4 regions of the Cellulosimicrobium sp. AB352 genome follow, and region 4 is predicted to be linked to each of the others. Evidence: riboswitches for the same ligand, from Rfam matches in the RefSeq annotation. Region 4 holds a riboswitch; each other region holds the start of a gene.
The links. Region 4 has a riboswitch for S-adenosylmethionine ahead of ACPCUX_RS15985 (methylenetetrahydrofolate reductase). Riboswitches for the same ligand answer to the same signal wherever they lie in the genome.
Positions count from the first base shown of each region.

Region 1: linked by a shared signal. The riboswitch ahead of ACPCUX_RS10450 (aminotransferase class V-fold PLP-dependent enzyme) and the one ahead of ACPCUX_RS15985 (methylenetetrahydrofolate reductase) in region 4 are both predicted to bind S-adenosylmethionine.
Region 2: linked by a shared signal. The riboswitch ahead of ACPCUX_RS10280 (ABC transporter substrate-binding protein) and the one ahead of ACPCUX_RS15985 (methylenetetrahydrofolate reductase) in region 4 are both predicted to bind S-adenosylmethionine.
Region 3: linked by a shared signal. The riboswitch ahead of ACPCUX_RS10345 (LLM class flavin-dependent oxidoreductase) and the one ahead of ACPCUX_RS15985 (methylenetetrahydrofolate reductase) in region 4 are both predicted to bind S-adenosylmethionine.

Region 1 is NZ_JBMVFX010000012.1:45,880-48,071, reverse strand. It holds gene ACPCUX_RS10460 (O-succinylhomoserine sulfhydrylase) at 1-327, opposite strand, end outside; gene ACPCUX_RS10455 (rhodanese-like domain-containing protein) at 324-815, opposite strand; SAM riboswitch class IV at 1,117-1,232, shown strand; gene ACPCUX_RS10450 (aminotransferase class V-fold PLP-dependent enzyme) at 1,266-2,192, shown strand, end outside.
Region 2 is NZ_JBMVFX010000012.1:6,854-9,045, reverse strand. It holds gene ACPCUX_RS10285 (LLM class flavin-dependent oxidoreductase) at 1-825, shown strand, start outside; SAM riboswitch class IV at 1,003-1,116, shown strand; gene ACPCUX_RS10280 (ABC transporter substrate-binding protein) at 1,220-2,192, shown strand, end outside.
Region 3 is NZ_JBMVFX010000012.1:20,475-22,666, forward strand. It holds gene ACPCUX_RS10340 (NtaA/DmoA family FMN-dependent monooxygenase) at 1-8, opposite strand, end outside; gene ACPCUX_RS10345 (LLM class flavin-dependent oxidoreductase) at 26-1,180, opposite strand; SAM riboswitch class IV at 1,526-1,633, opposite strand; gene ACPCUX_RS10350 (TetR/AcrR family transcriptional regulator) at 1,803-2,192, shown strand, end outside.
Region 4 is NZ_JBMVFX010000024.1:52,143-54,334, reverse strand. It holds gene ACPCUX_RS15985 (methylenetetrahydrofolate reductase) at 1-865, opposite strand, end outside; SAM riboswitch class I at 871-973, opposite strand; gene ACPCUX_RS15980 (cation acetate symporter) at 1,185-2,192, opposite strand, start outside.

The DNA.
Region 1 (2,192 bases), on a different contig from region 4:
CGCCGTGAACACGGCGGACATGCCGGACGCCGTCGCGTAGCACGCCTCCGCGCCCTCCAGGAGGCGCAGGCGCTCCTCGAACGTGTGCACGGTCGGGTTGCCGTAGCGCGAGTAGACGAACCGGTCGAGCTCTCCCTTGAACGCGGCCTCGGCGTCGGCCGCACGGTCGTACGTGTAGCCCTGCGTGAGGAACAGCGCCTCGGACGTCTCCTGGAACTCGGTGCGCGCGTGGCCGCCGCGCACGGCGAGCGTCGCGGGGCGGGCGCTCGCGGGCAGGGGCTTGCGGCCGGAGCCGCCGGGCACGCTCCCGGGCACGACCGCGCTCACCGGGTGGCCTCGTCGAACGTCGTGGTGGGCAGCCCGCGGACCTTCCAGCCCTCGACGTCCCGCAGGCCCGAGAACCCCTGGGCGCCCTCGAAGCCCTCGAGCACGTTGTACGACGGCCCGAGCCCGGCAGCCGTGGCCGCGCGCGCCGCGCCGATCGACCGCTGGCCCGAGCGGCACAGGAACACGACGGGACGCTCGTCGCCGGGCGTCAGACCTGCCTCGACGAGCCGGTCGAGGAACCGCGGGTTGGGGCCCGCCGGGGTCACCCACTCGTCGAACAGGACGTCGCGGCCGAGCTCCGTGGCGTCGGGCACGCCGATGGTGCGCCACTCGCCCTCGGTGCGGACGTCCACGAGCACGGCGCGCTCGTCGTGGGCGAGCAGGTCCCACGCCTGCTGCGGGGTGAGGTCGCCGGCGTAGCCGACGGCGGGACGTGCCTCGGGGGGTGCCGGCCGGGGTGCCGACGCCTGCTGGGACTGGTCGCTCATGAGAGTCCTCCTCCATCGATCGTGGCAGTAGCACCCTGCGCCCGGCCGCCGAGGCGGTCCGGGGGGTTGCTGCGGCGTCGACGTGCCACGTCACTCGGCCGCTCCGGATGGTTGGCTCGGATCGTACGCCACGCGTCCGACGTGCGGAACGCCCGTCTCGGGGAGCGGCCCGGGGTGGAGGTGCCCGACGCCGCGTGGCTCCGACGCGCGGGCTTATGACGCGGAGCGCCGCGTCCCGCCATCCGAGACGCCGTGACCACCGGTTGACACGTCACCGTCCGCGCGGACATCCTGGTCCGCAGGTCATGAGTGCCAGCGCGAAACCCCGGTTTGCTGGCCGGCAACCCTCCTCTCGCGGCGGGGTGCCCCGGGTGACGACCAGGCCGCACGCCGACCGGCGGGCGGCAAGCGCGGGGAGGTTCTCCCCGGACGACCCTGGAGGACTGTGCCATGACTGCTCTCGCGGACGTCTCGTGTCCCACCGACGCCCCGGCCCCTGACCTCGCGGCGCTCGCCGACGCGCCCGCGCTCCTGCCCGTCGTCGGCGGGGACACGCTCGTCCCGCTCGTCGACGGCCGCAGCGTGCCGTACGCGAACCTCGACGTCGCGGCGTCGGCCCCGGCGCTGCGCTCGGTGGCCGACCGCGTGACCGAGGTGCTGCCGCTCTACGCGAGCGTGCACCGCGGCGCGGGCTACCTGTCGCAGGTCTCCACGGCGCTCTACGAGGCGTCGCGCCGGACGATCGGCGCGTTCGTCGGCGCACGCGAGGACGACGTCACGGTTGTCACGCGCAACACGACCGACTCGCTCAACCTGCTCGCGGGCTGCGTCCCGGCGAACCCGGACGGCACGCCCGGGCGCGTGCTCGTCCTCGACGTCGAGCACCACGCGAACCTGCTGCCGTGGCAGCGCGCCGGCGGCGCGACGGTCCTCGCGGGCGGCGCGTCCGTCGCGGAGACGCTCTCGGGCCTGCGCACCGAGCTCGCGCGCTTCCCGTACGCGGTCGTCGCCGTGACCGGCGCCTCCAACGTCACGGGCGAGTCCCTGCCCGTCGCCGAGGTCGTCCGCGCCGCGCACGACGCCGGGGCGCGGGTCGTGCTCGACGGCGCGCAGCTCGTCCCGCACCGCGGGTTCTCGCTCGCCGCGTCGGGCGTCGACTACGTCGCGTTCTCCGGGCACAAGACCTACGCGCCGTTCGGCGCGGGGGCGCTCGTCGGGCGGCGCGACTGGCTCGACGCGGGCACCCCCTACCTCGCGGGCGGCGGCGCCGTGCGCCAGGTCGCGGTGACCGGGACGGAGTGGCAGACGGCGCCCGCGCGCCACGAGGCCGGCTCGCCGAACGTGGTGGGCGCCGCGGCGCTCGCGGCGGCGTGCGAC
Region 2 (2,192 bases), on a different contig from region 4:
GCCGAGGACCTCGCGACGGTCGACCAACTGAGCCGCGGGCGGCTGGAGATCGTCATCGGCAAGGGCAACGAGGTGCTGCAGTACCCGCTGCTCGGGCTGGACCTCGACAAGCAGTACGAGTACCTCCAGGAGAACTACGAGCTGCTGCGCCTGCTGCTGTCGGAGGAGGACGTCAGCTGGAGCGGGCGGCACCGCCACGCGCTGGAGCACGCGACGACGCTGCCGCGGCCGTTCGCCGGGCCGTTCCGGATCTGGCACGGGTCGGCGACGTCGCGCTTCGCGGTCGACCTCGCGGCCCGGTACGGGGACCCGATCGTCAGCGCCAACGCGTTGCAGCCGCGCGAGAACTACCAGGTGCTCATCGACCGCTACCGCGAGCAGTACGCGGCGCACGGGCACGACCCGGCGTACGGGTTCGTCGGGTCGGGCTCGGGCGGGCTGTTCCTCGCGGACACGACGGAGGAGGCGATCGAGCAGTACCGCCCGATCTACGAGGGCCAGGTCGCGGCGGCGGCGCGCCGGGGGTACGGGCCGGACGCCGTCGGGAAGGCACCGAGCTTCCGGACGGTCGAGGACGCCGTCGAGCGCGGGCCCGCGCTCGTGGGGTCGCCGGAGCGCGTGGCGGAGAAGATCCTCGACTACCACGCCTCGTACCGGCACGACCTGCAGTCCGTCTCGGTGAACCACCTGATCCCCGCGGCGCAGCAGGAGGACGTGCTGCGCCGGTTCGCGGAGGAGGTCGTGCCCGTCGTGCAGGCCGAGGTGAAGACGGACCTGTGGAGCCCGGCCGACACCCGCCGCGCGGCGGGGTTCACCGCGGCCTGAGCGATCGCCGGACCGGAGGGAGGGGCCCGTCTCGCCCGGCGAGGCGGGCCCTCGCCGTGCTCGTGGCAGCCCCGGCGACGGGTCACGACGACGCGGAGCAGGAAACAACCGTCCGTCTGGCGGGACGGCCGTCTCGATACTTGACTCACCTGGTCGAGATTGTCTTTCCTGCTCCCAGGTGACGAGCGTCAGCACGCAGGCCCGGCTCGCTGACCAGCAACCCTTCGACGTGACGGGGTGCTCCGGGAACGACCTGACCGCGTGGCTCCCGCCGCGCGGTAAGCACGGCACCCCGGTGGGTCCCCCGCCGCGCCGGCCCTGGGCCCGGCACGGTCGACCACCGGCGCCGGACGACCGCCGGTCCTCAGCCGGCACACGAGGAGAGCAGCACGACATGATCCCCACACCTCACCGACGCCGGTCCCTGACCGTCGCCGCGGCGGCCGCCGCGACGGGCCTCCTGCTCAGCGCGTGCGCGGGCGGCGGCTCCGGCGCGTCCGACGGCGACGGGTCGCCCAGCCCGTCCGGCGAGCCCGTGACGGGCGGCGACCTGACGTTCGCCCTCACGGTCGACTCGCACTGCATCGACCCGCAGCAGGTCGGCAACAACGACGCCATCGCGGCGGCCCGCCAGACCGTCGCGTCGCTCACGGCGCAGGACCCGGAGTCGGGCGAGATCCTGCCGTGGCTCGCGGAGAGCTGGGAGGTGAACGACGACGCGTCGAGCTACACGTTCCACCTGCGCGACGACGCGACGTACGCCGACGGCACGCCGATCGACGCCGAGTCGGTGAAGACGAACTTCGACGCGATCGTCGCGCTCGGTGCGACGGCGTCGCTCGGGTCGCAGTACCTCGTCGGCTACGAGGGCACGACCGTCACCGACCCGCAGACCCTCACGGTGGACTTCGCGGAGCCGAGCGCGCAGTTCCTCCAGGCGACGTCGACGTTCTCGCTCGGCCTCCTCGCCCCGTCCTCGGCCGACCTGAGCGTCGAGGACCGCTGCGCCGGGAAGTTCGTCGGCTCCGGCCCGTTCTCCGTGAAGTCGTACACGCAGGACCAGGAGATCGTGCTCGAGAAGGTCGCGGGCTACGCGTGGGGCTCGGAGGCGAGCGACCACCAGGGCGAGGCCTACCTCGACACGGTGACGTTCAAGGTCATCCCCGAGGCGAGCGTGCGCAGCGGCAGCCTGCAGTCGGGGCAGATCGACGCCACGGCCGCGATCTCGACCGTCGACCTCCCGCAGTTCGACGGGAACGGGTTCTGGCTCGAGTACCGCGCCAACCCGGGCGTCGTGTTCAACCTCTTCCCCAACGAGTCGAGCCCGCTCGCGGGCGACGAGGCCGTGCGGACGGCGATCCTCCAGG
Region 3 (2,192 bases), on a different contig from region 4:
GTGCTCATGTCGCGTCCGTCCGGGCTCAGGCGATCGCCGCGTAGCGGTTCGCGGGGTGCGGGAGGCCGAGCGTGTCGCGCAGCGTCGTGCCCGGGTACGCGGTGCGGAACAGGCCCACGCCCTGGAGCAGCGGCACGACCCCGTCGACGATCGCGTCGAGGTCCGTGCTCAGCGACGACGGCCGCAGCAGGAAGCCGTCGGCGGCACCGGCGTGCGCCCACTCCTCGACCGTCGCCGCGAGGTCGCGCGCCGTGCCGACGTGCGTCAGCGAGTCGGTGTCCCACGAGACGCCCTCGAGGTCCTCGAGCAGGTCGAGGCGGGCCTGCGCGCTCGCTCGCGTGTCGCCGACGACGACGTAGGCGTCCACGAGGACCCGGAGCGTGTCGGGGTCGCGCCCGGCCTCCGCGGCGGTGTCGCGCACCTGCGCCCGCAGCGCGACCGCCTCGTCCCGCGTCGCCGCCCGGACCCGCACGACGTCGGCCCGCCGGGCCGCGAGGTCGAGCGACGCCGGCGTGCTCGCCCGCACGACGACGGGCGGCTGGCCCTGCGGCGGGCGCGGCGTGATCGACGGCCCCTTCACCGCGAACCGGATGCCCTCGTGGTCGACGTAGTGCAGCTTCTCGCGGTCCACGAACCGGCCCGTCGCGACGTCGCGGATCTCGGCGTCGTCCTCCCACGAGTCCCACAGCCGCGTGACGACCTCGACCGCCTCGTCCGCCTCGGCCACGGCGTCGGGCTCGTCCTGGGCGCCCTTGCGCCCGAAGGCCGCGGCCTCGGCCGGGGTCGTGGACCACCCGACCTGCCATCCCGCGCGGCCGGAGCTCACATGGTCGATCGTCGCGACCGCCTTGGAGACGTGGAACGGCTCGGCGTGCGTGGTGGTGACGGTCGGGACGAGGCCGATGCCCGCGCTGCGCGGCGCGAGCCGGGACGCGACGAGCGCGGCGTCGAGACGGCCGCGCACGGACCCGTTGCGGCCCGGCTGGAGGGTGAAGGCGTCGTCGAGCGTGACGAGGTCGAGCAGGCCGCGCTGGGCCGTGGCCACGAGCTCGACGAGGCGCTTGGCGTCGAACAGGCGCTGGGCCTGGGAGCCCACGGTCCGCCAGGCGGCGGGGTGCGCACCGGCGTCGGTGAGGTCGACGCCCAGGTGGACGGTGCGGGCGGGGCGGGGGTCGGGCATCGCGAGGATCCGTTCTGGGACAGGCGCCGGCGGCGCGCTCAGGGCGCGGCGGGGTGCCGAGGGTGGGCAGGGTCGTCCCGCCGCGGGACGGCAGGGCGGGGCCGGGGAGGCCGGAGGGAGGCCCGTCAGGGCGTGCGCGCGAGGGCGCGCAGCGTCAGGAGCGGGGCGTCGTCAGCGACAACAGGTGACGCGCGCGGGGGCGCCGACCGGACAGGAGACGGCGGCCGCAGGGCCGACCGGACAGGGGCACGTCGGCGCGTGCGGGGTGCTCACCGCGGTGCTCGACTCTCGCCGGTCCATCGTCCGTCTCCTTCGTGCCCGTCTCCGGGCGCCGCGTGTTGCCCCGCACCGCGCAGGCCGCGCGACGCGGGACCTGGTCCTCACCCGGGGCACCCCGCCGCGCGGGAGGGTTGCCGTCCGACGAGCCGGGGCTTCGCGTCGGAGCTCATGACCGTGTCCTGTGCCGGGGTCCGTGGACCTCGGTTGCCGGGAACCTACGAGCGGTCGGAGAGGGTGTCAACGCACCGCCGGGACCTTCCCACATACTGGACTCGATCGGTCAACTTTGAGCAGCGGAGGCCGCCGTTTGCACCGAGTGCATCGATGCACCTAGTGTCAAGAGGTGCCTCTCCTCCCCGGACCCGAGCGCCCGACCGCGCCCGCGACGGGCGCCGTGACCCCGGACGCGCCGAGCGCGGACGTCCCCGGCCCGGACGCCGCGGCTCCCGACCGTCGCGCGGCCCTGCGTGCCCGCCACCGCCGTGCGATCGTCGCCGCCGCCGCGACGCTCATGGAGGAGAAGGGCGGCGCGCGCTTCACCGTCGACGAGCTCGCGGCCCGCGCCGACGTCGCGCGCCGCACGATCTTCAACCACTTCGCGTCGCTCGACGACGTCGTCGTCGAGGTCTGCGAGGACGTGCTGGGCACCGTCGTCGAGACGCTCGGGGCGAGCGCGGCCGAGCCGGGCACCGACCGCCCCACGCCCCTCGACGACGTCACCGCGGCGCTGCGC
Region 4 (2,192 bases):
GCAGACCGGGCGTGCCCGCGTCGAGGACGCGCTGCGCGAGGTCGACCGAGTACGCGATCCCGTAGGCGTGCTGCGCCTCCGGGTCGGGCAGGGCGTCGAGCGCGTCCAGCAGCTGCTGGGGCGCGCGCACGCCTGTGAGCTCCTCGACGCGACGGAGCCGCGCGGGCTCCGTCGTGGGCAGCAGCCCGGCGAGGATGGGGATCGTCACGCCGGCCGCGCGGGCCTCGGCGACGAAGTCGGTGTACGACGACGCGTCGTAGAAGAGCTGCGTGATCGCGAAGCTCGCGCCGGCCTGCTGCTTCTGCCAGAGGCGGCGCACCTCCTGGGTGCGCGTCGTGCCGGCGGCGGGGTTCCCGTCGCAGAACGTCGCGACGGCGATCGTCAGCGGCCGGGCCGCGCCGCGCAGCGCGACGGCGGGGTCGGACGCGCAGCGCGACGCCTCGACCTCGCGCAGCAGGGCGACGAGCTCGGTCGACGACCGGACGCCGTCGGGCGCGGGTTGCCAGTCCGGCTGGTCGCGCGGCGGGTCGCCCCGCAGCGCGAGGAAGCTCCGCACGCCCTCGTCGAGGAAGTCGGTGATGACCGACTCGACGTCCTCGCGCGACGCCCCGACGCACGTGAGGTGCGCGATCGGCAGCACGGGCGTGCCCTGGAGCAGGCGTCCGACGACCTGGCGCGCGGTCGCGCGGTCGGTGCCCGCGGCGCCGTACGTCACGGACACGAAGTCGGGGTGCGTCGCGACGAGACGGCGTGCCGTCTCCCAGAACTTCGGGGCCGCGTCCGGTCGGCGCGGGGGCATGAGCTCGAACGACACCGTCGGCCGAGGACGGCCCGGACGGTGCGCGAAGGATGCCTCTGAGGTCATGCGTCACTCCATCGACCCTGGCGTTAGCACCTTTGTCCTCGGGAGGCTTCCGTCGGCGGGTTGCTGCGGTGTCGTCGAGCCAGGACTCTCGACCGCTCTGGATGGTTGGCACGATCCTACGACCCATCCGACATGCGGTCGAGAGCGCCCGCCAGGTGAGATGCGGAGGGATCGGCCGGAGGCGTAGCGGCGCCCCGCGCTACGGATCTCAGGCTCTCTACGCTACGAATTTCAGGTTTCCTACGCTACGGATTTCAGGTGCTCGAGCGAGGTCCCAGACGCCGAGCGCGGCGAAGGGTCGTCGTCGGCCTTCCAGGTCTCAGGCCCGACGGCGCTCGGGCACGTGCAGGCGGCGGAGGAACCGGTCGGTGCGCACCGGCGGGCCGCGCCGGTCGAGGACCGACACGACGACGACGGTCGCCGTCGCGAGCGGGATGGTCCAGGCGGCGGGCTGGGCGAGCAGGGCGCGCACGACGCCGGGGACGCCGTCGGCCGTGCTGCCGGACGGGCTCCCGTACCCCGCAGCGACAAGCGCGGACGACGCGAGCAGCGCCGTCGCGCACAGGACGGCGCCCACGACCATGCCCGCCACCGCGCCGCGCGCGGTGAGGCCGCGCCACCACACGCCGAGCAGGATCACGGGGGACAGGGCCGACGCCGCGAAGACGAACACCGTCCCGACGCTCGTCACGAGGCCCTGCGGGATGGTGACGAGCGCGAACGCGAGCGGGATGAGCGTGCACGCGACCGCCGACCAGCGGAAGGACCGCACGGTGCCGCCGAACAGGTCCTGGCTCACGACGCCCGCCAGAGCGACCACGAGCCCCGACGACGTCCCGAGGAACGCGGCGAACGCCCCGGCGACGACGAGCGCGGCGAGGAGCTCGCCGCCGAGCCCGGGCACGAGGCGGGTCGGCAGCGTGAGGACGACGGTGTCCGCCACCCCGGGCGCCGCGAGGTCGGGCGCGACGACCCGCGCCACGAGCCCGAGCGTGCTCGACACCATGTAGAACACGCTGATCATGACGAGCACGACCACGGTCGTGCGGCGGGCCGAGCCGCCGTCGGGCGAGGTGTAGAAGCGCACGAGGACGTGCGGCAGGCCGGTCGTGCCGAGCAGGAGGGCGAGCAGGAGCGAGACGGTCGCGTACGCGTCGAGGCCGCCCGGCCCGGCCTCGTGGGGGAACACGGCGGCGGGGTCGAACGTGACGACGGCGCCGCCGGGCTCGAACGCCCCGCCGAGCGCCATGAGCACGACGACGAGCGGCACCGCGAGCGCGGTGAGCTTGACCCAGAACTGGAACGCCTGGACGAACGTGATGGAGCG